Regions from separate parts of the Pantoea sp. YU22 genome, predicted to be linked through region 1. Evidence: predicted binding sites of a transcription regulator. Region 1 holds the regulator's gene; the other holds the start of a gene.

What was found. The regulator LexA, encoded in region 1, represses DNA repair genes until DNA is damaged. The targets are predictions, from matches to a motif close to TNCTGTATGTACATACAGNA.
Region 2: a site for LexA is predicted at 11,298-11,317, ahead of mutH (DNA mismatch repair endonuclease MutH). Genes of this name have one in related genera too.

What each region holds. Positions count from the first base shown of each region.
Region 1 is NZ_RYDU01000002.1:451,407-466,991, forward strand. It holds gene EKL29_RS06550 (conjugal transfer protein TraF) at 1-580, opposite strand, end outside; gene zur (zinc uptake transcriptional repressor Zur) at 1,027-1,548, shown strand; gene EKL29_RS06560 (CsbD family protein) at 1,597-1,809, opposite strand; gene dinF (MATE family efflux transporter DinF) at 1,990-3,312, opposite strand; gene lexA (transcriptional repressor LexA) at 3,434-4,048, opposite strand; gene EKL29_RS06575 (diacylglycerol kinase) at 4,155-4,523, opposite strand; gene plsB (glycerol-3-phosphate 1-O-acyltransferase PlsB) at 4,651-7,074, shown strand; gene ubiA (4-hydroxybenzoate octaprenyltransferase) at 7,286-8,152, opposite strand; gene ubiC (chorismate lyase) at 8,183-8,695, opposite strand; gene psiE (phosphate-starvation-inducible protein PsiE) at 8,765-9,175, opposite strand; gene EKL29_RS06600 (Na/Pi cotransporter family protein) at 9,465-11,090, shown strand; gene panS (ketopantoate/pantoate/pantothenate transporter PanS) at 11,117-12,034, opposite strand; gene lysC (lysine-sensitive aspartokinase 3) at 12,284-13,636, opposite strand; lysine riboswitch at 13,747-13,939, opposite strand; gene pgi (glucose-6-phosphate isomerase) at 14,303-15,585, shown strand, end outside.
Region 2 is NZ_RYDU01000003.1:39,674-55,258, reverse strand. It holds gene ptrA (pitrilysin) at 1-825, opposite strand, end outside; gene recC (exodeoxyribonuclease V subunit gamma) at 944-4,321, opposite strand; gene EKL29_RS23225 (prepilin-type N-terminal cleavage/methylation domain-containing protein) at 4,424-4,648, opposite strand; gene EKL29_RS06930 (DUF2509 family protein) at 4,707-5,105, opposite strand; gene EKL29_RS06925 (prepilin peptidase-dependent protein) at 5,102-5,635, opposite strand; gene EKL29_RS06920 (prepilin peptidase-dependent protein) at 5,626-6,096, opposite strand; gene thyA (thymidylate synthase) at 6,283-7,077, opposite strand; gene lgt (prolipoprotein diacylglyceryl transferase) at 7,074-7,955, opposite strand; gene ptsP (phosphoenolpyruvate--protein phosphotransferase) at 8,075-10,321, opposite strand; gene rppH (RNA pyrophosphohydrolase) at 10,333-10,863, opposite strand; gene mutH (DNA mismatch repair endonuclease MutH) at 11,550-12,227, shown strand; gene EKL29_RS06890 (TerC family protein) at 12,288-12,998, shown strand; gene EKL29_RS06885 (YgdI/YgdR family lipoprotein) at 13,170-13,388, shown strand; gene EKL29_RS06880 (NADP(H)-dependent aldo-keto reductase) at 13,528-14,568, shown strand; gene dinB (DNA polymerase IV) at 14,735-15,585, opposite strand, start outside.

The sequences.
Region 1 (15,585 bases):
GCACGGGAATCACTGTACCGTTCGCCACACCGTCAAGATAGGCGATGTCGCTCTGCGCCACGTTGGCGCGCAGGTGCACCGTGCCGTAAGCCTTGGTGATAAAGGCGAATGGCAAGGTTTCATTGGGTACGGTTACTGCCAGCGCGACGCCCGCCGTGGCGTTAGCCTTATTGCCGCGCAGATCGCGCAGCTGATTCGCTACGTCTTTTGACGCCGTCTTCAACTGCGGGTAGCCGTTAAGATAGTCACGGAAGGTCAGGCCATTAATCACGTCACGATAGCGATCAACGGTATCGCTGATGTCATCGACTTTGTCGACCATCTTGTCTTTATCAGTAATCTGCAAGCCCGCAGACGGGAAAATGATGCCGACATTATCATCCGGCTGCGCGCGCGTCATCAGCGCCGGGTTCGCCAGTACGGCTGAGCTCCACGTAGAGGAAGCGACACCTGTACCGCCCATCGCGTCGTTACGCGCGTCATACCAGGTACCCGCAGCCATTGCGGAAGAGGAGATAAAAAGCGCATTTAAAACAGCAGGATATAAAAGCGCGGAGCGCCGGGTGGTTTTGTTCGCCATTTGTCTGCCATCACCTTGATCAGGAAAACATTCATCATCGGAATTTGTCGTTAGCGCTATTGTGAACGGCGGCTAACGGTTCATTGCTGTGAATTCAGTCGAAACAGCACTGTTATTCGCCGGATTGGATGTTTTAGCTACAAATCGGCGCTTTTATTATTTAGCGGGATAGTTAAAAAAGGGTATTAAGGCCAGCGGTTTCTTAAGGCCTCATGAACATTAGTGCTTAACCTGGTGAGTTGTAAAGCGAATCGTTAATTTTGTTGCTTTATATCTCAGTAAGGCTGGCACTGCTAAGCCGCTTTGCGGTATAGCTGGTCGCTGAATACCTATTTAATTTATTGATATTTAATTGGAAATGAGCAAAGAAGAGATAACAACCGCAACTCCAGCGCAAGCGATTTTAGTGTGATAAAATAACATCTCGTTTTTAGCGGAGAAGCACCATGTCGATAATGACGCCCGAGCAAATCATGACCCAGGCTGAGAAACTCTGCCTGCAACGCGGGGTGCGCCTGACAGCGCAGCGCGCCGAAGTGTTACGTCTGATGGCTGCGCAGCATGGATCGATTAGCGCTTATGACCTGCTGGACCAGTTACGCGCCAGCGAGCCGCAGGCGAAACCGCCGACGGTCTATCGCGCGCTCGATTTTTTGCTGGAACAGGGCTTTATTCACCGCGTAGAGTCAAACAACAGTTATGTCATTTGCCATCACTTTGAAGCGCCCGCCCATACCTCGGTGATGCTGGTATGCGATCGCTGCGCGGCGGTGACGGAGAAACAGGCGCAGGGTGTAGAGAAGATTATTGACGATCTCGCTGGCGAAGCGCGCTTTGTCCTGCGACATAGCGTGATTGAGGCGCATGGGCTTTGTGTGGACTGTGCTGAGGTAGAAGCCTGCATGGAGCACGATAGCTGCGATCATGACCATGAGACAGAAGGGAAAAAACGCGGGAAAAGAGGGTAACCGGCACCTCCCTGTGCCGGGCGTTCAGACAAAAGCTGAACGGGGAGATTACCAGCGGTAATCTTTGTTCTGGGTTTCCCAGTCTGAGACTTCTTTCTCTGCCTCATCCTTAGCGTAACCGTAGCGTTCCTGAATTTTGCCGACAAGCTGATCGCGTTTACCTTCGATAACCTGCATATCATCGTCGGTCAGCTTGCCCCATTTTTCTTTGAATTTGCCTTTGAACTGCTTCCAGTTACCACTCGCTTCGTCTTTATTCATTTCAGACCTCCACGTCATCCTTAGTTTTACATACCACCATGTAATGGCAGTACGACAATACAAAGCGCTGCTGTGTCGCGCTGTTGTAAGGTAATTATAGTAGACGAATCGGCAACTGCGGGATAATTACAGAATAATCTGTTTAACGAGGCGTAAATCAGACGCGAGCGCAGAGGCTAATTAGCAGCTAAACCAGCGGTTTAGACGCCATTCACGCCGCCAGATTAGCCAGAGCGAGACGCCGCGCAGCGCGAGAAAGACCGTCACCGCCAGCCATAAACCGTGGTTACCCAGCCAGGGCAAGGTCAGCAGCGTCAGGAAATAGCCGAGCGCGGCAACCGCCATACTGTTACGCATTTCTCGCCCGCGCGTTGCGCCGATGAACAGGCCATCCAGCAGATAGCACCACACCCCCGCCAGCGGCAGGATGATTTGCCAGAACAGATAGCGATCCACCTGCTGCCGCAGCGAATCCAGCGAGGTGAGCGCCGCCACTATAGCTTCGCCGCTCGCCGCGTAAATCAGCGCGAACGCCAGCGCCACCATTCCTGCCTGACGACAGGCGGCGTGCCATACAGCCAGCAGCCTGTCGCCGTCGCGCGCGCCGTAGGCTTCGCCAGAGACAGCTTCCACCGCGTAGGCGAAACCGTCGAGCGCATAGGCGGTAAAGGTGATAAACATCAGCAGAACGGCATTAGCGGCGACGATCTCAGGCCCCAGACGCGCGCCGATCAGGGTGAGCGAAGCAAAGCAGAGCTGCAGCAACAGCGAGCGCAGCATAATGTCGCGATTGAGACGCAGCAGACGGCTAATATCGCCGCGCCAGCTCTGTTTCAGCATCGCCATGGAGATGCCGCGTATTTTCAGTACGCGCCACACCATCGCCAGCCCTACCGCCAGCGTGACATATTCCGCCACCGCCGTTGCGGTCGCCGCGCCCGCGACGCCCCACTTCAGCCCCGGCACCAGCCAGAGATCGAGCAGGATATTTACCGCGTTGCCCACCACCAGCAGCACAACCGGCGCGCGGGCATACTGCACGCCAAGCAGCCAGCCGAGGATCACCATGTTCGCCAGCGTCGCCGGCGCGCTAAGCCAGCGGATATGAATGAAGAGCGCGGCCTGTTCCAGCACCTGCGGATTGCCGCCCGCCAGCCGACTCGCCAGCGAACTTAACGGATCGCGCAGCAGCACAAACAGTCCGCCAGCAAGCAGCGCCATCAGCAGCGGCTGCGTCAACGCGCGCGCCAGCGCCTGCGGGTCGCGTGCGCCAAAGGCCTGAGCGGTAAAGCCCGTGGTGCTCATGCGAAGAAACAGGAAAAGCATAAAGACGAAGCTGGTGGCGGTGGTGCCAATCGCCACGCCGCCAAGGTAAACCGGACTGTTGAGATGGCCGATAACGGCGGTATCCACCAGGCCGAGCAGCGGCACGGTAATGTTAGAAAGGATCATCGGCAGCGCCAGCCGCCAGAGGTGTCGGTCGTCTGTAGAGAAGAGACGCATCAGCCGGTCCATGCCTGAAAACGTAAAACAGAAAGGAGCGGCGTTAACCGCATTGAGAGCGCTTTAACAGCTTATCGTACAGACGCCTGACGAAACGATACAGGCGTCTGAAGGCAACCGGTCAGAGCCACTCGCCGTTGCGCACCACGCCCACCGCCAGACCTTCAACGGTCAGCGACTGCGTGCGGGTATCGACGATAATCGGCTCGAAGTCGTTGTTTTCCGGCAGCAGATGCACCACGGTGCCCTGCTTTTTCCAGCGCTTTACCGTGACTTCGTCATCGATGCGCGCCACTACGACCTGGCCGTTACGCACATCCTGCGTTTTATGTACCGCCAGCAGATCGCCATCCATAATGCCGATATCTTTCATCGACATTCCCGCGACGCGCAGCAGAAAATCAGCAGAAGGCTTAAACAGGTCGGGATCAACTTTGTAATGCGTTTCAATATGTTCCTGCGCCAGCAGCGGTTCACCGGCGGCGACGCGGCCGATCAACGGCAGCCCGTTAGACTCTTCCTCTTCCATCAGCAGGCGAATGCCGCGTGATGCGCCGGAGACGATCTCGATAACGCCTTTACGTGCCAGCGCTTTCAAATGTTCTTCGGCGGCGTTGGGGGAACGGAACCCCAGCTGCGAGGCGATTTCCGCACGCGTCGGCGGCATGCCCGTCTGGTTAATATGGTCGCGAATCAGGTCATAAACCTGTTGCTGCCTGGTGGTTAATGCTTTCATCCCGCCCCCTGGTTGTTTATACAGTCGCTGTGAGTATATACAGGTATTGGCGAAATGAAAACCAAAACCCAGGGAAATAACAGCCATTTGGGCAATTGTGGAAAGCCTAGCGCAAATGGGACCAAAGCAGCGCGATCCAGACAAACAGCGCCAGTATGATAGCCAGCAAGACGGCGGCTGAGCCCATGTCTTTCGCCCGTCCGGCCAGCGGATGACGCTCCTGACCAATGCGATCGACCACCGCTTCAATCGCGCTGTTAAGGATCTCGACGATTATCACCAGCACCACCGATCCGATCATCAGGATGCGCGCGACGGTATCGACATCCAGCCAGCAGGCGATGATAACGGCGATGATGGCGGCCGTGGCTTCCTGACGAAACGCGGCCTCATGCTGCCAGGCGGCGCGCAGCCCTTGCCAGGAGTAGCCTGCCGCTTTCACAATCCTGAGCAAACCGGTGGTATTACTTGCCATTGCGAGGGAACCCTTTTAGTTGTTTGACGTCAATGTCTGGGCCAGGTGCGTTTGGCACCACACAGATCTTCGCAGCACTTTCTGATATGCTTGCGGCGCTTTGCTAACAAGAGGCTTCATGTTGTCTATGTCAGGTTGGCGTAAACTCTATTATAAATTGTTGAATTTACCACTTTCCGTTCTGGTAAAAACTAAGGCTATTCCGGCCGATCCCGTTTCCGAACATGGACTCGATCCGACGCGGCCGATTATGTACGTGCTGCCATACGATTCCAAGGCGGATTTGCTGACGCTGCGTCAGCAGTGTCTGAAGCATAATTTGCCCGATCCGCTGGTGCCGCTGGAAATTGACGGCACGCTGCTGCCGCGCCACGTGTTTATTCACAATGGCCCGCGCGTGTTCCCCGCTTTCGGGCCGAACACGGAATCGGTGAAAATTTTCCACGAGTATCTCGATCTGCACCGCAATAATCCACATCTGGATATCCAGATGCTGCCGGTCTCGGTGATGTTCGGCCGTGCGCCAGGTCGTGAAGTTCAGGGCGACGATACGCCGCACCTGCGCGAGCTTAACGGCGTAGAGAAGTTTTTCGCCATCGTCTGGCACGGCCGCGACAGCTTTGTGCGCTTTTCCCCGACCGTCTCGCTGCGCTGGATGGCGACGCAGCACGGCACCGATAAATCTATCGCGCAGAAACTGGCGCGCGTGGCGCGCATTCACTTTGCGCGTCAGCGGTTAGCGGCGGTCGGCCCACGTTTGCCGGCGCGACAGGATCTCTTCAACAAGCTGCTGCAGTCCAAAGCGATTGAAAAAGCGGTGGAAGAAGAAGCGCGCAGTAAAAAGCTCTCTCATGAGAAGGCGCAGCAGAACGCTGTCGAGATGATGGAAGAGATCGCCGCGGACTTCTCTTATGAGGCGATCCGCGTGACCGATCGCGTGATGGGCTGGCTCTGGAGCCGTCTCTATCAGGGCATCAACGTCAACGGCGGCGAGCGCGTGCGCCAGTTGGCGGAAGATGGCCATGAGATTGTCTATGTGCCCTGCCATCGCAGCCACATGGATTATCTGCTGCTCTCCTATGTGCTTTATCATCAGGGCCTGGTGCCGCCGCATATCGCCGCAGGTATCAACCTTAACTTCTGGCCCGCCGGGCCGATTTTCCGCCGCCTGGGCGCATTCTTTATTCGTCGCACCTTTAAAGGCAACAAACTCTACGCCACCGTATTCCGCGAATATCTCGGCGAGCTGTTTAGCCGCGGCTATTCGGTCGAATATTTCGTTGAGGGTGGGCGCTCACGTACCGGCCGTCTGCTCGACCCCAAAACCGGCACGCTGGCGATGACGCTGCAGGCGATGCTGCGCGGCGGCAAACGTCCGATTACGCTGGTGCCGATCTATATCGGCTATGAGCACGTTATGGAAGTGGGCACTTACGCCAAAGAGCTACGCGGCGCGGCGAAAGAGAAAGAAGGCTTTATGCAGATGGTGCGCGGTCTGCGTAAGCTGCGCAATCTGGGTCAGGGCTACGTTAACTTCGGCGAACCGCTGCCGCTGGTGAACTACCTGAACAAGCAGGTGCCGGAGTGGCGCGACGCTATCGACCCGATTGAACCGCAACGTCCCAGCTGGCTGACGCCAACGGTGAACGATATCGCGGCGCGCCTGATGGTGCGCATCAACGAAGCGGGCGCCGCCAACGCCATGAACCTGTGCGTTACCGCGCTGCTTGCCTCACGCCAGCGTTCGCTGACGCGCGAGCAGCTGATCGAGCAGCTTGAGTGCTACATTGAGCTGCTGCGTAACGTGCCCTATTCTCCGGAATCGACGGTGCCGCCGCTTTCAGCGGAAGAGCTGCTGAACCATGCCATGAGCATGAATAAGTTCGAAACCGAACAGGATAATATCGGCGACATCATCATTCTGCCGCGCGAGCAGGCAGTGCTGATGACCTATTACCGCAACAATATTCACCATATGCTGGTGATGCCGTCGCTGATTGCCGCCATTATTCAGCAGCATCCGAACCTGAGCGAAGCCGAGCTGCTGCGCCAGGTCCGTCTGATTTACCCGATGCTGAAAAGCGAACTGTTCCTGCGCTGGGAAATCGACGCGCTGCCGGCGCTGCTGAGCGCGCTGTGTCAGGAGCTGGCGCGTCAGGGCCTGATTACCCTGCAGGATGGACAGCTGCGCCACACCGCGGCGCGCTACCGCACGCTGCAGCTGCTGGCCGCAGGCATCCGCGAGACGCTGCAACGTTACGCCATTACTTTCTCTATCCTCAGCGCGAAGCCGACCATCAACCGCGGCACGCTGGAGAAAGAGAGCCGTATGCTGGCGCAGCGTCTTTCGGTGCTGCACGGCATTAACGCGCCGGAGTTTTTCGATAAGGCGGTATTTACTACGCTGGTGCTGACGCTGCGTGATGAGGGCTATATCAGCGATACCGGCGATGCCGACGTCGAGCGTACTCAGGCCGCCTGGCACATTCTGGCCGATCTGGTGACCAGCGATGTGCGGTTAACTATCGAAAGCGCAGTCGCGCATGAGTAAATAGCCGCAGGCAGATAAAGCAAAGGGCGACAGAGATGTCGCCCTTTTTGTTGCCGGTAAGGTGCCTGCGCGGTGAGTATGGCCCGATCGCAAAGACGCAACAGCGGCATCCCTGCCCGCTCGGCCCGCGTCTTCCCTGACGCGGGACGCTTTGCTCCTCGGGCCATACCCACCGCGCGTTTCAGCCTTGTTGCTCGCTGGATTAAAGTACTTAAAACAGCTGGCTGAACGGCGGCGTATTCAGCACCACGCCGATAAAGATCACCAGCCCGACATAGTTATTGTTAAGGAATCCCTGAAAACAGGCGTCGCGCTCACGGTGGACAATAAGTTTTTGCTGGTAAACAAACAGCACGGCGGCACCCAGCAGCGACCAGTAAAACAGCGCGTTAAGCTGCATCAGCGAACCGACCAGCGCCAGCAAACCCAGGGTTGCAAACTGCAGCAGGCCGATAATCAGCTTGTCGTAACGGCCAAACAAGATCGCCGTTGATTTGACGCCGATTTTAATATCGTCGTCGCGATCCACCATCGCGTATTGCGTATCATAGGCGACGGTCCAGCAGATATTAGCCAGAAACACCAGCCAGCATTCTAGCGGTAAGGACTTACTAACCGCCGCCCAGGCCATAGGGATCGCCCAGCCGAATGCCGCGCCCAACACCACCTGCGGCAGATGAGTATAGCGCTTCATAAAGGGATAAGACCACGCCAGCGCCAGACCGCCCAGCGAAAGCAGGATGGTCATCAGGTTCATGGTGAGGACCAGCGCGAACGCCAGCAGCCCCAGCAGCACAAACAGGATTTTCGCCTCTTTCTCACTCACCGCGCCGCTGGGTAGCGGACGACCGGCGGTACGCTTTACGAAACCGTCGACCTTGCGATCGGCAAAATCGTTGATGACGCAGCCCGCCGCGCGCATCACAAAGACGCCAAGCACAAACACTACCAGCACCCGGAACGGCGGAACGCCCATATCCGACAGCCACAGCGCCCACAGCGTCGGCCACAGCAGCAGCAGCGTGCCGATCGGTTTATCAATACGCATCAGGCGGCTATAGGCCTGAAACTTGCTCATCTCTACGCTCTTTTGCACGTTAAATCTTCCTCAGGCCAGGTCGCGATAGAGCGGCGAGGCAGGTAAAAACAGTTCCGTCAGCAGCAGCGGCTTGCCCGACAGCCGCAGCCGCGAGCGCCGTCCCCAGAGCGCGCCGACGCTGCCGGGTTCGATAAAGTCGCGGCTTAAGGTCGAAGAGGAGAAGAGATAGCGGCCAAGCGGGCGCGTTCCCAGCTGTTGCAGCATCTGCTCCGGGCCGTTGAGCGTGCTCTCCGGCACCAGCGTGCGGCCAATCAGCCAGGGCTCGTCGTCACCGCACAGCACGATCTCGCGCAGCCAGAAGCGCGTATCGTCAGGCAGAAGCGCCCTTTCATCGATAAGCTCATCGGCGTTAATAAAACCTTCGCGCATCGGCCGCACCGTCACTTCCTGACAGTGCTGCTCGAAACGGCGCGTCATGGAGTCCTCTTCCATCAGCCAGTCCAGCAGCGGCGCGGTCAGCGTCGGATGCGTGGATGGCAGCCAGTTGAGCGCGCGTAATAAGCTGAGCGCCTCTTGCGACATATCACCACTCCCGTCAATTTTGAGGGCAACAGTGTAGCGCAGAGGCGCGGCGGGCACACCTGGCGACGTTTATTCGCGCTTCAGGCGGTTACTGTTGGCCAGCCACAGCGTCACGACCAGAATCAGAATGGCGCCGGAGTAGCAGAGCGTATCGAAGGGATTTTTGTGATCGACGATAATCAGCCGAATAATCGCCGTAATGCCGATATAGACAAAATAGCGCAGCGGAAAGTGATAGCCCGACTGGAAGTACTTCACGATCAGGGCGATAAATTCGAAGTAGAGGAAATAGATCACAATTCCCTCAATCAGCAGATAGGACGACGCCTGCTCGCCGGTGTTCAGCAACACGTTAGCAAGGTGCAGCGTCTCTTTGCCAAGAAACACCGCCAGAATCACCGCCAGCGCCAGCAGTCCCAGATTCAGCACCCATTGCAGCGCCAATGCGATGTACTGACCGCCGGTGGGTTTAACGTTCATGACTGGCCTCCATAATGGCTTTCCGTAAAAGATCGCCATCATGCTGTAATGTGATGCAGATCACAAGATTCCCTGCTCTGGCCTTGCTGCCGCTGCGGTTAAGAAGCCAGCATTTATCCCCCTCCTGCCTCAGAGAACTGGTCTACAGTTAAAGAGTCGGCAGCGTGCGCAGGTCCCTTAAAACTCAGGAAAAATTGCGCCCCGCCCGACGGCTCTCTTTGCAGATTGCTCTTACCGTCAGGCTGGCTCTCTGCTGCTTTTTAGCCTGACGGTTATGGAGTGGCGTGACGTGTTGACCTTGCTCAATCTTCTCTCTGCCGTCGCCCTGCTGGTCTGGGGCACCCATATCGTGCGCTCCGGCATTATGCGCGTCTTCGGTGCCGATCTGCGCCGCGTGCTTAGCCGCAGCATTGAAAAGAAACCCATGGCGTTTCTGGCGGGCATCGGCGTGACGACGCTGGTGCAGAGCAGTAACGCCACCACGCTGCTGGTCACCTCTTTCGTGGCGCAGAAGCTAATGCGCCTGGCGCCTGCACTGGTCGTGGTGCTGGGCGCCGACGTCGGCACCGCCATCATGGCGCGTATTCTGACCTTCGATCTCTCCTGGCTGTCACCGCTGTTTATCTTTTTCGGCGTCATCTTCTTTCTGTCGCGCAAGCAGACGCGCGTCGGGCAGATGGGGCGCGCCAGCATTGGGCTGGGACTGATTCTGCTGGCGCTGCAGCTGATTGTCAGCGCCGCCAGGCCTATCACCCAGGCGGCGGGCGTGCAGGTGCTCTTCTCCAGCCTGACCGGCGATATCATGCTGGATGCGCTGATCGGCGCGCTGTTCGCCATTATCAGCTACTCCAGCCTGGCGGCGGTGCTGATTACCGCTACGCTGACTGCTGCAGGCGTCATCTCGTTTAAAGTGGCGCTTTGTCTGGTAATCGGCGCTAATCTCGGCAGCGGTCTGCTGGCGATGCTCAACGCCAGCGGCTCCAATGCCGCAGGCAAACGGGTGGCGCTCGGCAGCCTGTTGTTTAAGCTGCTCGGCTCGCTGGCGATGCTGCCCTTTGTCAATCTGCTGGCGCCCTGGCTGGATAAGATGCCGGTCAATGACGAAGAGCTGGTGATCTTCTTCCACGTCTTTTACAACCTGATCCGCTGCCTGGTTATGGTGCCCTTCGCCGAACCGATGGCGCGGCTCTGTACTCGCCTGATCCGCGATGATGCCGAAGCGGATATGACGCTCAAACCGCGCCACCTTGACCGCAGCGCGCTGGATACGCCTGCCCTGGCGCTGGTCAACGCCGCGCGCGAGGCGCTGCGCATCGGCGACGTGCTGGAAATGATGCTGGAGGCGTTCAGCAAGGTGGTACACGGCGAAGTACGTGAAGAGCGTACGGTGCGGCGGCTGGATGATGATGTGGACGTGCTCTATACCGCCATCAAGCTCTACCTGGCGCGTATGCCGAAAGAGGATCTGTCGGAAGAGGATTCGCGCCGCTGGGGCGAAATTATTGAAATGTCGTTAAATCTGGAGCAGGCGGGCGACATTATTGAGCGCATGAGCGCCGACGTCGCGGATAAGGCGCTGATGCCGCGCCGCGCTTTCTCGCCGGAAGGCATACAGGAATTAGAAACGCTGCACGAACAGCTGCTGGCGAACCTGCGCCTCAGCCTGTCGGTTTTTCTTTCCCGCGACATCACCAGCGCGAAACGGCTGCGCCGCGCTAAACATCGCTTCCGCATTCTGATTCGCCGCTTCTCGCATGCGCATGTCGAGCGGCTGCATCAGAAGAACGTCCAGAGCATTGAGACCAGCTCGCTGCATCTGGGGCTGCTGGGGGATATGAAGCGCCTGAATTCACTGCTGTGCAGCGTGGCCTATACGGTGCTGGAGCAGCCGGAGGACGAGCGGGATTATGAGTGAAACGGGGGCGCGCGGCCCCCGCTGAATTACTTCTTGTCGATCGGTTTGCCTGACCAGTATCCAGCCAGCAGCGAACCGGAAAGGTTATGCCAGACTGAAAAGAGCGCGCCCGGCAGCGCGGCCAGCGGCGAGAAGTAGAGTTTGCCCAGCGTCGCCGCCAGGCCGGAGTTCTGCATCCCTACCTCCAGCGCCAGCGTGCGGCAGGTCGACTCGTCAAAGCCGAACAGCTTGCCGCCCCAGTAGCCGCCCAGCAGGCCGATGGCGTTGTGCAGTACCACGGCAGCGATGACCACCAGCCCAACCGATCCGATAAAACCCTGGCTGCCTGCCACTACGGCGCTGATGATCAAAAGAATGCAGATCATAGAGAAAGCGGGCAGGTAAGGCTCCACGCGGCGCACCAGACCGGTCAGGCTGTGGTGGATGATCAACCCCAGGCCAATCGGGATCACGACGATCTTCACAATGCTGAGCAGCATGCCCACGACATCCACCTGAATATGCGTATCGACATAGAAACGCGTCAGCAGCGGCGTGGCGAAAACGCCCACCAGCGCGGAAACCGAGGAGATAGTCACCGAAAGCGCGACGTCGCCCTTCGCCAGATAGATCATCACGTTCGAGGCGGTGCCGCTGGCCACGCTACCCACCAGAATCATGCCCGCAGAGAGATCGGGCGACATGTGGAACAGCTTCGCCAGCCCCCAGGCAGCGAGCGGCATCACCAGATAGTGCAAAAAGGTGCCCGCGATCACCGGTGCCGGGCGCACCAGCACGCGTTTAAAATCGTCGATATTAAGCGTTACGCCCATGCTAAACATAATCAGCATCAGCAGCCAGGTGACCCAGGGCCCGATGCCGAGAAAGACGCCGGGCGAATACCAGGCGGCGGCGGAGAGCAGCACGGCCCAGAGCGGAAACAGACGGGTTAATTTGGCGAGCATAGCCGGACTTCCTTCTTCGAATGTTGTGTTTTTAAGCAGATGCCACAGAGAAACGCGACGCAGGAACGGGTGCGTCGGCGGACCGGGATCATAACATTTCGTTATCGGAGCGTAAGGCGGAGTAAGAGCCAGAAAGGAAAATGCGGATCGACTGCTGCCGATCCGCAAGATAGTGTCGGAGATACGCTGGCTTATGCGCTAAAAGGCGGTGGATCGCACCAGAGAGATCCGATCCCGCCGGGCGGATCGTTATTCAAACAGGTTTTTATGCAGCGCGCGCACTACGCTTTCCGCATCTTCGCCCGGCACCAGGAAGCAGAGATTGTAGCTGCTGGCACCGTAGCAAATCAGACGCAGGTTAAAGGGTTCAAGCGTGCCGAAGACCTCTTTGCCGACGCCGCGCGCTCTGGAAAGGTTATTGCCGATCAGCGCCACCAGCGCCAGATTCTCTTCCACCTCGACGCGGCAGAGCGACGAGAGCTCCGTCAGCAGCGCCTGGGTCAGCAGGCTGTCGCCGGTTGAGGTCGAGCCGGTGGTGTCGAGCGTCAGCGCCACGCTCACTTCCGAGGTGGTGATCAGATCGACGGAAATATTATGGCGCGCCAGAATAGTGAACACTTCAACGAGGAAACCACGCGAGTGCAGCATGTTCAGGCTGTGCAGCGTCAGCAACGTCTGGCGACGACGCAGCGCCAGCGCGCGGAACAGCGGCGGGTTGGCGGTTTCGCGATGGACGCGCGTGCCGCCAGCAGCCGGATCTTTGCTGGAGCCGACAAACACCGGGATGTCGCTGCGCACCGCAGGCAGCAGCGTCGCCGGATGCAGCACTTTTGCACCGAAGATCGCCATCTCGGTCGCCTCTTCGAAGGTAATGTCGTCGATACGCTTGGCGGACGGGACAACGCGTGGATCGGTGGTATAGATACCCGCCACGTCGGTCCAGATATCCACGCGCGCCGCTTTCAGCGCTTCGCCCAGCAGCGCAGCGGTATAGTCGCTGCCGCCACGTCCCAGCGTGGTGGTGCGGCCCTTCTGCTCGCTGCCGATAAAGCCCTGGGTGATCACCAGCGACTGATCCAGACGCGGCTTCAGCAGCGCGGCGGCCTGCTCGGCCAGCGTCGCGATCTCCGGCTCGGCGCGACCGAAACGGTCATTGGTGCGCATCACTTTACGCACGTCGAACCACTCCGCTTCGACCTGACGTTCGCGCAGGATCTCCACGAACAGCAGCGTAGACATCAGCTCGCCGTGGCTGACCAGTTCGTCGGTTAGGGCGTTAGAGGTCGCCAGCGAGGCGGCGTCGGAAAGCATGGTGATATTTTCGATCATGCGATCGATTTCATCACGGATAACGGCGGGATTTTGCAGACGCTCGACAATCGCATACTGGATGCGGCGAATCTCGTCCAGCAGGTAAGCGCGCTGCGCCTGCTCCTGGCCTTCCGCCAGCGAAACCAGCAGGTTGGTCACGCCCGCTGATGCAGAGAGCACCACCAGACGCGTGTCAGCATTGGCCAGCACCACATCGGCGCTGCGGTTCATAGCATCGAAATCGGCAACGCTGGTGCCGCCAAATTTCGCCACGATCAGAGTTTGAGACATGTACGACCTCGTGTCAGGTTATCTTCTCCCGCGTGTATGGGACGGGAGACATTGTATCAGCCTTGGCACAAGGGAAGAGCAGAATTGGGCAGACAAGATCAGGAGACGAGTCACCCAGAAGCACTTCACCTTGCGAAGCGACCGACTGTGGACGCCTCTGGTGACAACCCAGGGGATTCAGCCCCTGCAGCCGACAGGCAACACTCCGTGTGTTGACCACCTCGGCGTCGCTCCCCCTGATGTGTTATCCCCGGATACGGTTCCTCCAACACACTGCCTGGGCGACGCGCCTCTTCTGGCTTGCGCACGGGTGCGCAAGTAGCCGCATAAAAATACCGGGTCATAAGCTTGCTGTCTACGTCTGTCGGCGATTTGCTGCGCTCTGAGCGTTAAATGGCCCGCCCGGGACCAGTTTATTCTGATTCGGCACAAGGTTCAGACGCTAAGTTCGCGGCACAATACGCGCCGCCGGGTCTGAAAAACCCCCGCAGCGACAGGCTGAAGCGGCGCGCGTTTTCAGGCACGGAGGTTGCTGACGCCAGGCGCAAAGGTGATAACGCCGACAAAATTTTTCCTTTCAGTGGACACTGTTGTCATACTGAAACGCTATATGGGTGTGGTTACCCACGATGGAATGACGGTTCTTAAATCAACAAGAGTGTTGCCATGAAAAATATCAATCCGACCCAAACCGCAGCCTGGAAAGCGCTGCAACAGCATTTTGAACAGATGAAATCGGTGACTATCGCCGAGCTGTTCGCTCAGGATGCCGATCGTTTTGCTAAATTCTCCGCCACCTTTGACGACCAGATGCTGGTGGATTTCTCGAAAAACCGCATCACCCAGGAAACGCTGGACAAACTGCAGGCGCTGGCGAAAGAGACCGACCTGAGCGGCGCAATTAAATCGATGTTCTCCGGTGAGAAGATCAACCGCACCGAAGATCGCGCCGTGCTGCACGTTGCGCTGCGCAACCGCAGCAACACGCCGATTCTGGTAGACGGCAAAGATGTGATGCCGGAAGTAAACGCGGTGCTGGAGAAGATGAAGCACTTCTCAGAGCGTATTATCGGCGGCGAATGGAAAGGCTATACCGGCAAAGCGATCACTGACGTAGTGAATATCGGCATCGGCGGTTCGGATCTCGGCCCGTTTATGGTGACGGAGGCGCTGCGCCCTTATAAGAACCACCTGAATATGCACTTCGTCTCTAACGTGGACGGCACGCATATCGCGGAAACCCTGAAAGATCTCAGCCCGGAAACCACGCTGTTTTTAGTGGCGTCAAAAACCTTTACCACCCAGGAAACCATGACCAACGCCCATAGCGCGCGCGACTGGTTCCTGAAAACCGCTGGCGATCAGCAGCATGTCGCGAAGCACTTCGCCGCGCTCTCGACCAATGCGAAAGCGGTGGGCGAATTTGGCATCGACACGGCCAATATGTTTGAGTTCTGGGACTGGGTCGGCGGACGCTACTCGCTGTGGTCGGCCATCGGCCTGTCGATTATCCTCTCTATCGGCTTCGATAACTTCGAACAGCTGCTGAGCGGCGCGCATGCGATGGACCAGCACTTCTCCACGACGCCAGCTGAGCAGAACCTGCCGGTGCTGCTGGCGCTGATTGGCATCTGGTACAACAACTTCTTCGGCGCCGAGACCGAAGCGATCCTGCCCTACGATCAGTACATGCACCGTTTCGCGGCCTACTTCCAGCAGGGCAATATGGAATCTAACGGTAAATACGTCGATCGCGACGGCAATCCGGTGGATTACCAGACCGGCCCCATTATCTGGGGCGAGCCGGGCACCAATGGTCAGCACGCGTTTTATCAGCTGATCCATCAGGGCACTAAGCTGGTTCCTTGCGACTTTATCGCGCCGGCTATCACCCATAACGCGCTGGCGGACCATCATCAGAAGCTGCTCTCTAACTTCTTCGCCCAGAC
Region 2 (15,585 bases), on a different contig from region 1:
CTGCGCCTCGGTAACCACAGGTGCGTCGATAGCCGGAACCGCCGCATCGTGATTCGCGATGCGGCCAAAGGTGTTGGCGGCGATCTGCGCCATCTCCGGCAAGGGTTTGTTGCTGTAGAGCACCGCTTTCATCAGGTTGGCGGAGTAATGGGTATGGTAGAACGCCGACAGCGCATCCAGCAGCTTGCTGTCCGGCTTATCTTTCAGCGTATCGAGATTGCCGCCCGAAAAGCGCGAGCCGGGATGCGCCGGATTCAGCGTCTCCGCGCCGACCTGCGCCATACGCAAGCCGTCGCGCGAGCGCGCCATCGTCAGCTCGGCGTTGACGGCGTTGCGTTCGCGATCGGCGTTAACCGGATCGAGCAACGGCGCAGCCAGCGCGTCCGCCATGCGGTCCACCGCCGGTTCCAGCGCATCGTTTTCCACCTCCAGGTAGAACGCGGTGCGGTAGGAGGCGGTGCTGGCGTTGTGACTGCCGCCATGCTTTTTCAGGAACTCCGCCAGGTTATCCGGCTGCGGATAGCGCTGCGAACCCATCAGCACCATATGCTCCAGAAAGTGCGCCAGGCCGAGCTGTTGATCCGGGTCGTCCAGCGAGCCGATCGGCAGCGTCAGCGCCGCCAGCGATTTTGGCGCCTGCGCGTCGGAGACCAGCAGTACGGTCAGGCCGTTGTCGAGCCGGATAGCCTGATACTGGCGCGGATCTTTTTCGCTTTTGCGAATGGCTTCATTAACCGGCGTCCAGCCCGTCGCGGCCTGTGCCAGCGAGGCGCAGGTCGCCAGGCTCAACATTAGCGCCGCTATCCAGCGAGCGTATCTACGCATGTAAACCCCTTCTGTTACCCTTGAAACTGCGCTGCCGGGCAGGCGCAGCCGAAAATGGTTCAAACTGACGTGACCTTTTTATCGGGCGTCGACGCGTCAGAGCTCGTCGCGCCACTTGCTATTCATCATCCAGGTGGGCCTGCAATACCGGCAGATACCAGCGTTGCGCGGCCTCGGTGATCTGCGCTATCTGCGCGTCGTTCAGGACGCGGCACAGTCGTTGCAGGTAGGGATCGCCGCCCTCGCCTTCCTGCTGATAACCGCCTATCCAGGCCTGCAGCAGCCGATTGCGCGCCTTGACCTGGGTGGCTTCATCCAGCAGCAGCTGCTGCGTTTTTTTGTCGTAGCTTGCCGTCAGCCAGGCACCACCGCTCTTGTTCAACAGCAGCAGCGGTTGCGACATGCCTTGCTTATAGCCCTGCATATAGCGCGTCAGCATCGCCTCGGCCTCTGGCTGCGCCACCGCCGCAAAGCGCCAGCGGCTGTTCTCTCTGCCCATCATGCGGCTTTCGCCGCTGCCGCCCAGCGCACAGTAGATCAGGTGCTCCAGCCAGAGCAGCAGGCCGTCGTTCATATTAAGCACGCCGGGACGCCAGCGCAGCAGACCGTCGTGCTGTACCTGCGTCAGCCAGCCGGTCAGCGTAACGCCGTCAAGCGGCAGATTCACCTCCCAGCTCTCGCCTTCGCTGCGCTGCTCAATGACCGCCGCCGCCACTTCCTGCATCTCCTCCTGCTGCGCCTGCCAGAAGAGCTCGCCGAACGCGCCGTAAGGCAGATTGCCCGCCGCGCGATGCAGGGCGTACAGCCGCTGCGTATCTTCGCCCTCCACCAGCGCGTTCAGCAGCTCGGCGTTGATCTGGTACCGCTCCAGACTGTCGAGCGCGAAAGGCTCATTGTCTGACAGCTCCGTCTCCTCCAGCCAGAAAGTGACGCCGAGCCGCTGATGAAACCAGGCGCGCACCGGATGACGCCAGAAGCGCAGGAACTGCTCGCAGGAGACGGACTCCATCTCCGACAGCGGCAGCGGCTGGACAAAGTCGGGCTGCGCCTCGCCTTTTCCCTGCGCGGCGGGCAGCCATTCGCGCGCAAAACTGTGGCATCGTGACTGCGGCTGAAAATTTTCCGCGGCGAACGGCATACGGCTGTGCAGATGCTGGATATGCTGCTGGACGCGCTGCGCGCTCTCATCCAGCTCTTTTGCCTCATCGCCGGGCAGACAGAAGCTCTGGCCAATGTAATCCAGCAGCTCTGTGACCAGCACAGAGGGATAGCGTTCCGTATTATCCTGAATTGCGCGACCGATATAGCTGATATAGAGCCGATCCTGCGCCGAAAGCAGCGCTTCAAGGAACAGATAGCGATCGTCGTCGCGCCGGCTGCGATCGCCTTTGCGCGTCTGTTGCTGCATCAGGTCAAAGCCCGGCGCCGGCAGCGTGCGGGGATAGACGCCGTCGTTCATGCCAAGCAGACAGACCACGCGGAAGGGGATCGAGCGCATCGGCATCAGCGTGCAGAAGTTAATCTGTCCGGCGAGGAAGCGCTGGCTGATGCGCTGCTGATCGAGGCGCGCGCGCAGATCGTCGCGCAGCAGCGTCACGGGAATAGCGGCCTGATAGCGCGCGGCCTGCCCATATTCGATCAGCTGCTTCCACTGCTCCTCCACCAGCAGCAGCGCCGCGTCCGCTTCGGCGTCGCCGTGAAAGAAGTCATTGATCATCTCCCGACAGAGCGGCAACCACCCTTCCAGCGGTCGGGATTCGCTGAGGCGCGCGCGCCAGTGGTTCAGGCGCATCAGCAGCTCCGCCAGATGACCGGCCAGCTCGCCGACTAAGCCGCTCGATTCGTCATAGGGCAAAATGCCCTGCCAGTCGCCGTGATGACTCTCCATCGCATAGCCCAGCAGCATACGCTCCAGGCCAAAGCGCCAGGTGTGCTGGCCCGTGACCGGCAGCGCCAGCGCTTCGGCACTGTCATCGTCCAGCCCCCAGCGCACGCCAGATTCATCGACCCAGCGGCGCAGCAGGCGCAGGCCGCTCTCATCCACGGAGAACCGGTTCGCCAGCGCCGGGACCTCCAGCAGCGCCAGCACATCTTCCGCCGCAAAGCGGCTGTCCGGCAGCGCCAGCAGGCTCAGAAAGGCAAAGATAGCCGGATGCGCCTGGCTGGCGCGGCGATCGGAGATAGAGAACGGCAGATAGCGATCGGCGGGCGCGTTGGCGAAGACCGCCTGGATAAAGGGCGCGTAGCTGTCGATATCGGCGACCATCACAATGATATCGCGCGGCTTAAGCGCGGGATCTGCTTCCATCATCGCCAGCAGGTGATCCTGCAGCACCTCCACTTCGCGCTGCGCGCTGTGGCAGATCTGCACGCTAATCGAGCGATCGTCGGGATCGAGCGGACGCTTGTTGCCGCTCCAGGCCAGCTCCTCCGCGTTCAGCCCCAGCACCGCGTTGTCCTGCAGATTCAGCAGATCGTGCTGCATGGCATGCAGCAGATTGTCCTCTTCCACCTCGACAAAGGCGTCGACGTCATCCGCCTCGTCCATCTGGCTGAGCAGGAACAGGTTGTCGCGGCCCAGCTTGCCCCAGGAGGCGAGCAGCGGATTGCTGAGCTGCTGTTCGCCTTCGGCGTTGAAACGCGCCGGCGCCTCAAGCGGATCGCTGAAGAGATCGCGCGACTCTTCGCTGTCGAGGCGACGGCGCTGGCGGCTCTGCAGCTTCGCGAGGAAGGCGTAATCCTGAATATCGCCCCAGTAGTCGCGGCAGGGATTGGTGAACAACAGATGAATATCGATATGGCGGCCCAGCGCCTGCAGCGCCTGTAAATAGACCGGCGGCAAGGCGGAAATGCCGCAGATAAACACGCGCTTTGGCAGGCCAGAGGGGGGCCGCTCCGCCCGTTCCAGCGTCTGGATAAAGCGCGCGTAGAGGTTGGCGCGATGCCATTTCGGCTGTCCCAGCGCCTCGGTGTAGGCCACCAGGTCACGCCAGAGCGCCGACTGCCACAGCTGCGCGTCGCCTAAACCGTCGACCAGCTCGCCCTGTTCCCAGCGGTTCAGCCAGTCGGCGCGGTAGACCAGATACTGGTCAAAGAGATCGGCAACGCGGGAGCAGAGCTGGAAGAGTTTGCGCTTATCGCTGTCGTCGTGCAGATAGTGGCGCAGCGAGACAAACGCCTCCTGCGTCAGCAGTTCAGGCAAGCGATGCATCAGTTTCCAGCTCATGCTGGCTTTGGTAAAAGCGCTCTCGGCAGGAATGTCCGGCAGCACGCGCACGAACATATCCCAGATAAAAGAGGCGGGCAGAGGAAATTCAATATTGGCGGCGATACCGAAGGTTTGCGCCAGTTCCATCTGCAGCCACTGCGCCATGCCGGGACTCTGCACCAGCACGGTTTCGGCGGAAAAAGGATCGCTGAGGGGGTCATGTTCTATCACCGCTGCCGCGAGAATCTTCAGAACATCGAGCTGGTTTGAGTGATAAACGTGAAACATGGAAACTCCTGTGGTGACACTGTCTGGCGCGGCAAAGCGGCAGACTGGTCACTCTACCGCGGATCGCCGGGGTTGCCCATAGCGTGCGGGCTCTTTTGCCTCTCAGCAACGTAAACGCGTCAATATGGCGTGCCCCTGATACGCTCCGCTGACCTCAGCGCGTTCCAGCGTACAGTTCGAAGCGCTGCTGCGCTCAAGCGACGTACGCCAGCCCGGCATCTCATGCCCCATCAGACGCTGCGCGGCGACGCGTACGGCGACGCGTTGCTGCCACTGCTGGCTGAAGCCCTGCGCCAGAGCGAGCTGATAGTGCAGCAGCGCGCTCACGCTCGTCGCCAGCAGCAACAGCGCGAACAGCGCTTCCGGCAGGCTAAAGCCACGCTGCTTACAGACAGCGTTTCGCCGTCGCCAGCGGGCAGTAATCGATCCAGCCGTGCGGCAACGGTCTGAGCCGGTAGCCCTCCTTTGCCACCCAGCGCCACAGCGCCAGTTCGCTTGCCGCCGCGCGGCCTTTAAGCAACGCCCGTTCATCGCTCACCTTCTGTAAACAACTTTCCCAGCCCTGCCGTCGCTCTTGCTGGCAGCCCTGCGCCTGCGGCCAGTTCAGCGTCAGCCCCCACTGCAGCGCCGACTGCGCCGCCCAGAAATCGTGATAGTGCTGCCGCTCGTCGGCGACCAGCGACATGCCCTGCTCCAGCCTTTCCCGGCTGGCGCGCAGCGTCAGGCTACCCATCAGCAAAATCATCAGCACCATGCCCAGCGCGCTGTTGCCTTTTTGATTCACAGGTTTTCTCCCTCGACCCAGCTCTCCAGCGTTTCCTGCTCGCTGCCGGCGCGCCCAGCCAGACGCAGCTTAATCAGCGCGCCCGCTTGCTCTACGCTGAACTGCTCAACCGCGAGAAAAGCGGGATCGGTGAGGCGTTCCCAGCCTGTTCCGCCGCATCCGTCCGCGCCGCGTCGGGTTTCCAGCTGCTTTTGCCGCAACCGAAAGCCGTAATAATCGCTTTCGCCGTACGCGACGCCTTCCCATTTTCCATTGCTGTTGTCGTCCCAGCGCAGCAGCAGGCAGTCGCCGGAGGCGCTAAACCCCGCCGCGCCGCAGTCGCCGTTACAGTAGCCCGCGCGGCGCACCGCTTTTTCCAGCGTCTGCATCACCTGCTGCAGATCTTCGCGCAGCTGAACGCGCTGTTGCAGGCGCAGGTTTTCCCCCATCAGCAGCGGTAAAAACCGGCCTGCGCTCAGCATCAGCACGGCGCTGATGGCCATCGCCACCAGCATCTCCAGCAAACTGAACCCGGCCATCTTCAGTCGCATCCCTGTTCCTCCGGCTGGCAGAGGCGAATGCGGGCGCGGGCGGAAATAATCAACCGCAGCCTGCCGCTTGCGTTGCCAAACTCCAGGCTGCCCGCCTTCGCCATATTGCGGCGGCCGTAAAAGCCCGGCTCGCCGCGCACGCCGGTCAGGCTAACGCCGGGATAAGGCGCGATAAACTGCAGTCGCCTTCCGCGCTCACAGCCAGCCTCGGGTTTCGGCCCGCTACCCAGACACCAGCGTTCGCCCGGTATCAGCCAGAGCGTGCGATCCTGGCTCTGCCAGTTGGCCTGCGCCCGCAGGCGCTGTAAAAAGCCCTGCAGCTGTTGCGCGGTCTCGCGCAGCTGCTGTCGCTGCTGCCAGCGCTGCCAGCCCTGAAGTGCGCCGAGGCTGAGGATGCCGACGATAACCAGTACGAACAGCAGCTCCGGCAGCGTAAAGCCATAGTGGGGTTCTTTTTTCATGGCGAAACTCTGCCGCTTTGCCAACATAGTCGCGAGCGGCGTTGTGCCGGACTGCGCGCCGCGTTCCAGCAAAGATGTCAGGGTTGCATCAGGCAGCAAAAGGGTGCGAGAGGGCGCGCTAAAAAGCAGAAAAAAAGCCCCGGCGAGCAAGGCTGCGCCAGGGCTTTATAACAGCAGGCAGAAGCGTTACACCGCTACCGGCGCCTTGATGGCCGGGTGAGGATCGTAGCCTTCGATCTCAAAATCTTCGAAGCGATAATCGAAGATCGAGTCGGGCTTGCGCTTAATCACCAGCTTCGGCAGCGGGCGCGGCTCGCGCGTCAGCTGCAGGCGCGCCTGCTCCAGATGGTTGCTGTAGAGGTGCGTGTCGCCGCCGGTCCAGACGAAATCACCCACCTGCAGATCGCACTGCTGCGCCACCATATGGACCAGCAGCGCGTAGCTGGCGATATTGAACGGCAGGCCGAGGAAAATATCGCAGGAGCGCTGATAGAGCTGACAGGAGAGCTTGCCGTCCGCCACGTAAAACTGGAAAAAAGCGTGACACGGCGCCAGCGCCATCTCGTCCAGTTCGCCGACGTTCCACGCCGAAACGATAATGCGGCGCGAGTCGGGATCGCGCTTCAGCTGTTCGATAACCTTCGCTATCTGGTCGATCTCTTCGCCGCGCGCGCTGCCCCAGCTGCGCCACTGTTTACCGTAGACCGGGCCGAGGTCGCCCTTTTCATCAGCCCACTCGTCCCAGATAGTGACGTTATTCTCTTTCAGGTAGCCGATATTGGTCTCGCCCTTCAGGAACCACAGCAGCTCGTGAATAATCGAGCGCAAATGCACTTTTTTGGTGGTCACCAGCGGAAAGCCATCTTGCAGGTTGAAACGCATCTGGTGACCGAAAATCGACAGCGTGCCAGTACCAGTACGGTCAGATTTCGGCGTGCCATGGTTCAGCACATGTTGCATCAGGTCCAGATACTGTTTCATTTTACCTCTCGAGTGTGTTGCTGCGGGCGACGACGATACGCCCAGACCATCATAATAACACCTGCCAGGATCATCGGAATGGAGAGGATTTGCCCCATACTGACGCCGCCTTCAAACAGGCCGAGCTGCGCATCCGGCTGGCGGAAGAATTCAACGATAATGCGAAACGCGCCATAGCCGATCAGGAACAGGCCGGAGACGCTGCCCATCGGACGCGGTTTGCGAATAAACAGGTTCAGAATAATAAACAGCACCACGCCTTCCAGCATCAGCTCATACAGCTGTGACGGATGACGCGGCAGCACGCCGTAGGTATTCAGCAGTTCCTGATAGCGCGGATTACTCGCCGCCAGCGCCACATCCTCGCTGCGCGAGCCTGGGAACAGCATGGCAAATTTGAAGTCAGGCGCGACGCGGCCCCACAGCTCGCCGTTGATAAAGTTGCCGAGACGACCGGCGCCAAGGCCGAACGGGATCAGCGGCGCGATAAAGTCAGAGACCTGGAAAAAGGTGCGTCTGGTGCGGCGCGCGAAAATCATCATCACCACGATCACGCCGATCAGGCCACCGTGGAACGACATGCCGCCATCCCATACTTTGAACAGATAGAGCGGATTTTCCAGAAACAGCGGCAGGTTATAGAAGAGCACGTAGCCGATGCGGCCACCAAGGAAAACGCCGAGGAACCCCGCGTAGAGCAGGTTTTCCACTTCCTCTTTTTTCCAGCCGCTGCCGGGTTGGTTAGCGCGGCGAACCGCCAGCCACATGGCAAAAATAAAGCCGACAAGATACATCAGTCCGTACCAGTGCAGCGAAACCGGTCCGATAGAGAAGATCACCGGATCGAACTGCGGAAATGCGATATAGCCGTTATTCATCATTCACCATTCAATTTTCAGCCCTGAAAAAGGGGCGCCAGGCGGATATGTTAAAGGCTGCGCATCATAGCACAGCCTGGTTTTTTACAGAGCAGCGTAAATGTAAACGAGGATAACGCTCAGCGCCCGCCGCGGATCAGACCGCCCAGCCCGCGCCGCTCCATAAAGGCGGCGACCAGGTGGCGAACCTCCGATGCGGTATGCGCGCTGAGGCCTTGCTCGCTTAGCTTCTGCGTCTCTTCTTTATCCAGATGGCGCAGCAGATACTTTACGCGCGGCACATTCTTGCCGTTCATGCTGAGATGGTGATAGCCAAGCCCCACCAGCAGCGCGACGCACATCGGATCGCCCGCCATTTCACCACAAAGACAGAGTTCAAGATTCGCCAGACGGGCTTCGGTGGCGATCGACCGCAGCGCGCGCAGCATGGCGGGATGCAGCGGATCGTAAAGATTGGCGACGCGCGTGTTGTTGCGATCGACCGCCATCAGGTACTGGGTCAGGTCGTTGGTGCCGACCGAGACGAAATCGACGCGCGTCTGCAGCTGCGGGATCATAAACAACATCGACGGTACTTCGATCATCACGCCGACGCGCGGCTTCGGAATCACATAGCCCAGCATCTCTTCCACTTCGCGTCCGGCGCGCTGGATCAGCCGCACCGCGTCATCAATCTCGTCGATATGGCTGATCATTGGCAGCAAAATGCTGAGGTTGCCGGAGGCGGCGTTGGCGCGCAGCATGGCGCGCACTTGCACCAGAAAGATTTCCGGCTGATCCAGCGTCAGACGGATGCCGCGCCAGCCGAGGCAGGGGTTCTCTTCGCTGATCGGCATATAGGGCAGCTGTTTGTCAGCGCCGACGTCCAGCGTGCGCAGCGTGACCGGCTTATTGTGAAACAGCTGCAGCATGCCCTGATACTGCGCAACCTGCTCCTCTTCGGAGGGAAAGCCGTTTTGCAGCATAAAGGGAATTTCAGTGCGGTAGAGGCCGATGCCGTCCACCCAGCTGTCGAGCGTCTGCTCATGCTCCGGGCTGAGGCCAGCGTTAAGCATCACCTGGATGCGCTCGCCGCTTTTTAGTTCGCCCGGCTGATCGACGACCCCTTCCGCCATTTTGCTCAGCGCGTTCTCTTCGCTGATCAGACGCTGATACTCCTGCACCAGTACCGGTTCAGGATCGATCAGCAGCTCGCCGCGATAGCCGTCGACAATCAGCAGGCGTTTATTCAGCTGCGCAGGCAGGATATCCGCGCCCATTACCGTGGGAATGCCCATGGCGCGCGTCAGGATAGCAGCGTGCGAGTTGGAGGCGCCATCGCGCACCACGATGCCCGCCAGCCGCTCGTGCGGCAGCTCCGCCAGGGTAGTAGCGGTAAGCTCGTCGGCGACCAGCACAAAACGCTCTGGCCAGGCGTTGGTGCCGACCAGAGAATCATCGAGATGAAACAGCAGGCGCTGCCCTAACACGCGCAGATCGCCTGCGCGCTCGCGCAGGTAGTTATCGCTCAGGCTGGCGAACTGGGCGGCGAATTTTTCGATCACCTTTTTTACCGCCCATTCGGCGACCGATCCCTGTTCGATCTCGTCGAACAGATCCTTTTTCAGGCGGGCGTCGGTTAACAGGTGGGAGTAGAGATCGAAGATCGCCGCGCTCTCTTTCTGCACGCCGGCGGCGAAACGTTTGCTGAAACGGCGAAACTCGCTGGCGGCTTCGTTCATCGCCACCACCAGCCGTTCGCGTTCGCGCTGAATATCGAGCGTTGAGGCGGCGGAGACCTGATCCAGCAGCGGCTGAGTTTCATCGACCCAGCCTGGCGCGACAGCGACGCCGGGCGCGGCAGCGATAGCGCGTACCCGCGTCTGGCGGAACTGGCCGAAGAGCTGACAGAGCTGCGACTGCGACAGCAGGGTCGCCATCTGCGTCGCCAGCGTAACCAGGAAAGACTCTTCGCTTTCGTCGAACTGTCGGTGTTCGCGCTGCTGTACCACCAGCACGCCCAACAGCTGACGGCGACTGATAATCGGCACGCCGAGGAAAGAGCGATAGCGCTCTTCTTTCACTGCAGGAATATATTTGAAGCTGGGGTGACTTTGCGCATCCGCAAGGTTGATAGGTTCGGCGAGACGTCCCACCAGGCCGACGATCCCTTCGTCGAACGCCAGCGTAACGGTGCGCCCGCGCGGTTTTTTCAGGCCTCGCGTGGCCATCAGGTAGTAGCAATGGTGTTCATGATCTGCGAGATAAACGGAGCACACTTCCGTGTCCATCGCCAGGCAGATCTCATTGACCAGAATGTCGAGCGCGTCGGTAAGACGTGGCGCGCCCGCCACCTTTTCTACTATTTCGCGCAACTGAGTGAGCATAAGGGCGTGGCCTATCCTCTTTTTCGTCGATGGGCTGGCGCGCTGCGCTGCTGCCCCGCACTCTCCTGCATCGACATTACCACGCCAGCGAATTCCTTCATGACGCGGCGATAGACATCGCGTTTAAAGGAGACAACCTGACGCACCGGATACCAGAAGCTCACCCAGCGCCAGCCGTCGAACTCCGGCGTGCTGCTGTGTTGCACATTGATATCCGCGTCACTGCTCATCAACTGCAGAAGAAACCACTTTTGTTTCTGGCCGATACACACCGGCTTTGTGTCCCAACGCACCAAACGTTTTGGCAATTTGTAGCGCAACCAGTTTCGGGTAGATGCAAGTATTCGAACATCTTTACGGTGTAAACCCACTTCTTCGAACAGTTCACGATACATCGCCTGTTCGGCGGTTTCACCGGGATTGATGCCTCCCTGAGGAAACTGCCAGGAGTGCTGTCCAAAGCGCCTGGCCCACAACACTTGTCCTTGCCTGTTACAGATTACGATACCAACATTCGGGCGGTAGCCATCATCATCGATCACTGGACTACCTCAAAGCTAAATTTGAATAGCCTGATTGTTTCACACTCCTTACAGGCGGTAAACCACTGGATTGCCGGGAAGAACGGCGCGTCGAGCCTGGATAACTCACAGCTCAGCCCAGAGTTATAAACAGTTGAGGCGCTAAAGCGCCGATCTTATTCACGTTTTCTGTGGATAGCTTTGTGCAGAACGCGGGAATTAGCTGGATAAACTTTTGCAGGCGTTAAAAAGGGCAAACACAACAATTCTGTTTTTATCAATTAAAAACAGCCATTTAAATAACTCTTATTCAGAATTCATTTTCCTGGCTTTTCAGTGAATAGCGCAGATCGCTTTTAGCTGGTCAAAGATCAAGCGACGCCGTTTTTATCCACAGACAATGGAGTAAACTTGCTCATCACTGGACAGAAAAGCGGCTTTTCCACTGAAGTCAAGGCTGTAAATGGAACCAGTAATGGTGATGTAGCGGGGTTATCCCACCGATCTGTGGATAACTTAGCTTAAGATCCTGTTCATTAATGCCATTAGTCCGGGATAACCTTGCCTTGCCGCAGAGAGTTAAAAAATAACGCCGTTAAAAAAGCATGACGAATCATGCTATTATCGACGTCCTTTCTCCTGATGCCGCTGTGGGAAAAGAGCCCAGAGAAAAAATTGTTCATTTTTTAACCATACAGGTTTTCGCCATGTTCCAGCTTCCTGCTCCGCCCGAAAATGAAGCCGTTCTGTTAACGCGCGCGCACGCGCTGGCGGGACAGACGCTGGAAACCCTCGCACAGCAGGCTGGCCTGACGATGCCGGCCGATCTGAAACGGGATAAAGGTTGGGTCGGCATGCTGCTTGAGCGCTATCTCGGCGCCAGCGCAGGCAGCAAGGCGGAGCAGGATTTCGCCCATCTCGGTATTGAGCTCAAAACCATTCCCATTGACGCGCAAGGCAAGCCGCTGGAGACCACCTTTGTCTGCGTGGCACCGCTGACCGGCAACAGCGGCGTGACCTGGGAGACCAGCCATGTGCGCCATAAGCTGGCGCGCGTACTCTGGATCCCGGTAGAGGGCGATCGCGCTATTTCGCTTGCTCAGCGCCGCGTCGGCGCGCCGCTGCTGTGGAGCCCGAGCGAGGAGGAAGATCGAATGCTGCGCCAGGACTGGGAGGAACTGATGGATATGATCGTACTGGGCCAGGTTGAGCGCATCACCGCCCGCCACGGCGCCTGGTTGCAAATCCGTCCGAAAGCGGCCAACAGCCGGGCGCTCACTGAAGGCATCGGCGAACACGGCGAGCCGATTATGACCCTGCCGCGCGGTTTTTATCTGAAAAAGAGCTTCACCGCCCCGCTGCTGGCGCGACATTTTTTACTGTGAGTTCATGAAAGCGGATGCGTATAATCGCCGTTTACTTTTCGTTTAAGATTGAGTGTGCGCATGTTTGAGTGGATAACCGATCCCAACGCCTGGCTGGCGCTGGGCACGCTGACCATCCTCGAAGTGGTTCTGGGTATTGATAATATTATTTTCCTGTCGCTGGTCGTCGCAAAACTTCCCAAACAACAGCAGGCCAGCGCCCGCCGTCTCGGGCTGATGGGCGCGATGCTGATGCGTCTCGCCCTGCTGGCCTCTATCGCCTGGGTCGCGCGTCTGACCCATCCGCTCTTTACCCTGTTCGATCACCCCTTCTCCTGGCGCGATCTGATCCTGCTCGGCGGCGGTTTGTTTCTGCTGTGGAAGTCGAGTATGGAGATCCATGAAACCATTGAAGGCGGCGAAGAGGAGCATAAAACCAATGTTCATTCTTTCCTCGGCGCCATTGTGCAGATTATGCTGCTGGACATTATCTTCAGCCTGGATTCGGTGATCACCGCCGTCGGCCTCTCCGACCACCTCTTCATTATGATGGCGGCCGTCGTGATCGCCGTTCTGATGATGATGTTCGCCGCGCGCGCCATCGGCGAGTTTGTTGACCGTCATCCCTCAATAAAAATGCTGGCCCTCTCCTTTTTGATTCTAGTGGGTTTTACCCTGATCCTGGAGAGTTTCGCGGTGCATGTACCAAAAGGTTACATCTATTTCGCGATGTTCTTCTCCATAGCCGTCGAATGCCTGAACCTGATGCGCAGCAAGAAAAAGGCGGCGTAAGGGGTAAAAAAGTCAAGGGCGGCCGCTGGCCGCCCTGTTATTTTCAGATTCATGCGATAACGCAAAGCGTCAAAACGATTTATTACTACACTTTTTGCTGTTGATGCTGCGCGGTCCTGTCACCAGGACGACGCAGCCCACTGGCTGACGGGAGTGAGAGGAATAAGCGTGATGAAAGAGTTGGCAGGCGTAGCAGTATTGATTTTTGCCGCCGTTACACTGAGCGGATGCAGTTCAGATTATGTAATGGCCACAAAAAATGGACAGATGATCATGACGGAAGGCAAGCCGACCATAGATAAAGAGACGGGGCTGGTTAAATATATCGATCAGTCCGGCCATGAAGTGCAGATCAATGGCGACGAAGTGTCGACCATCATTGAGCGTTAAGTGCCATTTCAACTCACCTGTCCCGCAATTTGTCCGGACAGGTGATTTCCCCGATTTTCCCCACTTCCTTCCCTGTTGATTCACGCGTTATAGTCCCAACGGACACATCATTACATTCCAAAAAATAAGGAAGACGGCTATGCACTATCACCGCATCCCCCATAGCACGCTGGAGATAAGCCAGCTGGGGTTGGGAACCATGACGTTTGGTGAACAGAACAGCGAAGCCGACGCCCACGAGCAGCTCGATTTCGCTATCGCCAGCGGCATTAACTTTATTGATACCGCTGAAATGTATCCGGTGCCGCCGCGCCCGGAAACCCAGGGTTTAACCGAACAGTACATCGGCAGCTGGCTGAAGAAGCGCGGCAGCCGCGATAAAGTTATCCTCGCCAGCAAAGTGGCTGGTCCGGTGCGCGGCGCTGACGCCTCGATTCGGCCGCATCAGGCGCTGGATCGTAAAAATATCCGCGAAGCGCTGGACGCCAGCCTGAAGCGTCTGAACACCGATTACCTCGATCTTTACCAGCTGCACTGGCCGCAGCGCCAGACCAACTTCTTCGGCAAACTGGGCTATCAGTACAGCGAGAACACCATTCCTGTCACGCTGCTGGAGACGCTGGAGGCGCTGGCTGAGCAGGTGCGCGCCGGAAAAATTCGCTATATCGGCGTGTCGAACGAAACGGCCTGGGGCGTGATGCGCTACCTGCAGCTGGCGGAAAAGCACGAGCTGCCGCGCATCGTGACCATTCAGAATCCCTACAGCCTGCTGAACCGCAGCTTTGAAGTGGGCCTGGCGGAAATCAGCCAGCATGAAGGGGTTGAACTGCTGGCTTACTCCAGCCTCGCTTTCGGCACGCTGAGCGGCAAGTACCTTAACGGCGCTAAACCGGCCGGCGCGCGCAATACGCTGTTCAGCCGCTTTACGCGCTACAGCGGCGAGCAATCGCAGCAGGCGGTCGCGGAATATGTGGCGCTGGCGCAGAAACATCGGCTGGATCCGTCGCAGATGGCGCTGGCCTACGTACGTCAGCAGCCGTTTGTCGCCAGCACCCTGCTGGGCGCGACCACCCTTGAGCAGTTGAAGATCAATATCGACAGCTTTAATCTGACGCTGAACGAAGAGGTGCTTGAGGAGCTGGAAGCGATTCACCGCCGCTATACCTATCCGGCACCTTAACGGCTAGCTTGCTTAGCAAGCGGGTAGCCTCGCCCGAAGAGCAAAACGGCCCGCGCCACGAACTGGGCGGGTCAAGGACTCAGGGATGACGAACGGCAACGTTGCGGTTGGTCGATGCTACCTGCGCTGGCACCGTTCACAATGCCGCTGGTCTTGCCCTTTGTCATTACAGCCCCAGCAGCAGCTGTCGCTCAAGCTGCGGGTCCAGCAGCGTCACATGCAGCCCCACCAGCCGCACGCCGCGCCCGGCGCGTCGCTCATCCCAGGTCTTACGCGCCACCGCAATCAGATCCTCTTTATTCAGCTCCGGCCAGATATGCTCCTGGGTCGTCAGCTGGAAATCATTGAACTTGAGTTTAACGCCCTGCCGCGCAATCTGTTTGTCGGGCCGCACCTGAGTCAGGCGGCGCTCCAGCTCCGCATAAAGAAAATCGATAATCTCCAGGCAGGCTTCCCAGCTGTGAATATCTTCCGCCAGCGTCCGCTCGACGCCGACGGACTTTCGCTCGCGCTCCACCACCACGCCACGCTCGTCAATACCGTGGCTGCGCTCCCACAGCACGCGGCCAAACTTGCCGAAACGCTTGAGCAGCTGCGCCACGTCCGCTTTCTGCACATCGGCGCAGGTATGCAGCCCCATCTCTTCCAGCTTCTTTGTCGCCACCTTGCCGACGCCCGGAATTTTCGCCAGCGGCAGCGACAGCAGAAAGCCGGGCATCTCCTGCGGCGTAATCACGTACTGCCCGTCGGGCTTGTTGAGATCGGAGGCGATCTTGGCGAGAAACTTAATCGGCGCGATGCCGGCCGAGGCGGTCAGCCCCGTCTCGCGCTGAATAGTGGCGCGGATCTCACGGGCGATCAGCGTGGCGGAGCCGTGACAGAGCGGGCTGTCGGTCACGTCCAGATAGGCCTCATCCAGCGACAGCGGTTCGATTAAAGGGGTGTAGCGCAGGAAAATATCGCGGATCTGCTGCGAGGCCTCTTTATAAGCGTCAAAGCGACCCGGCAGAAGTTTCA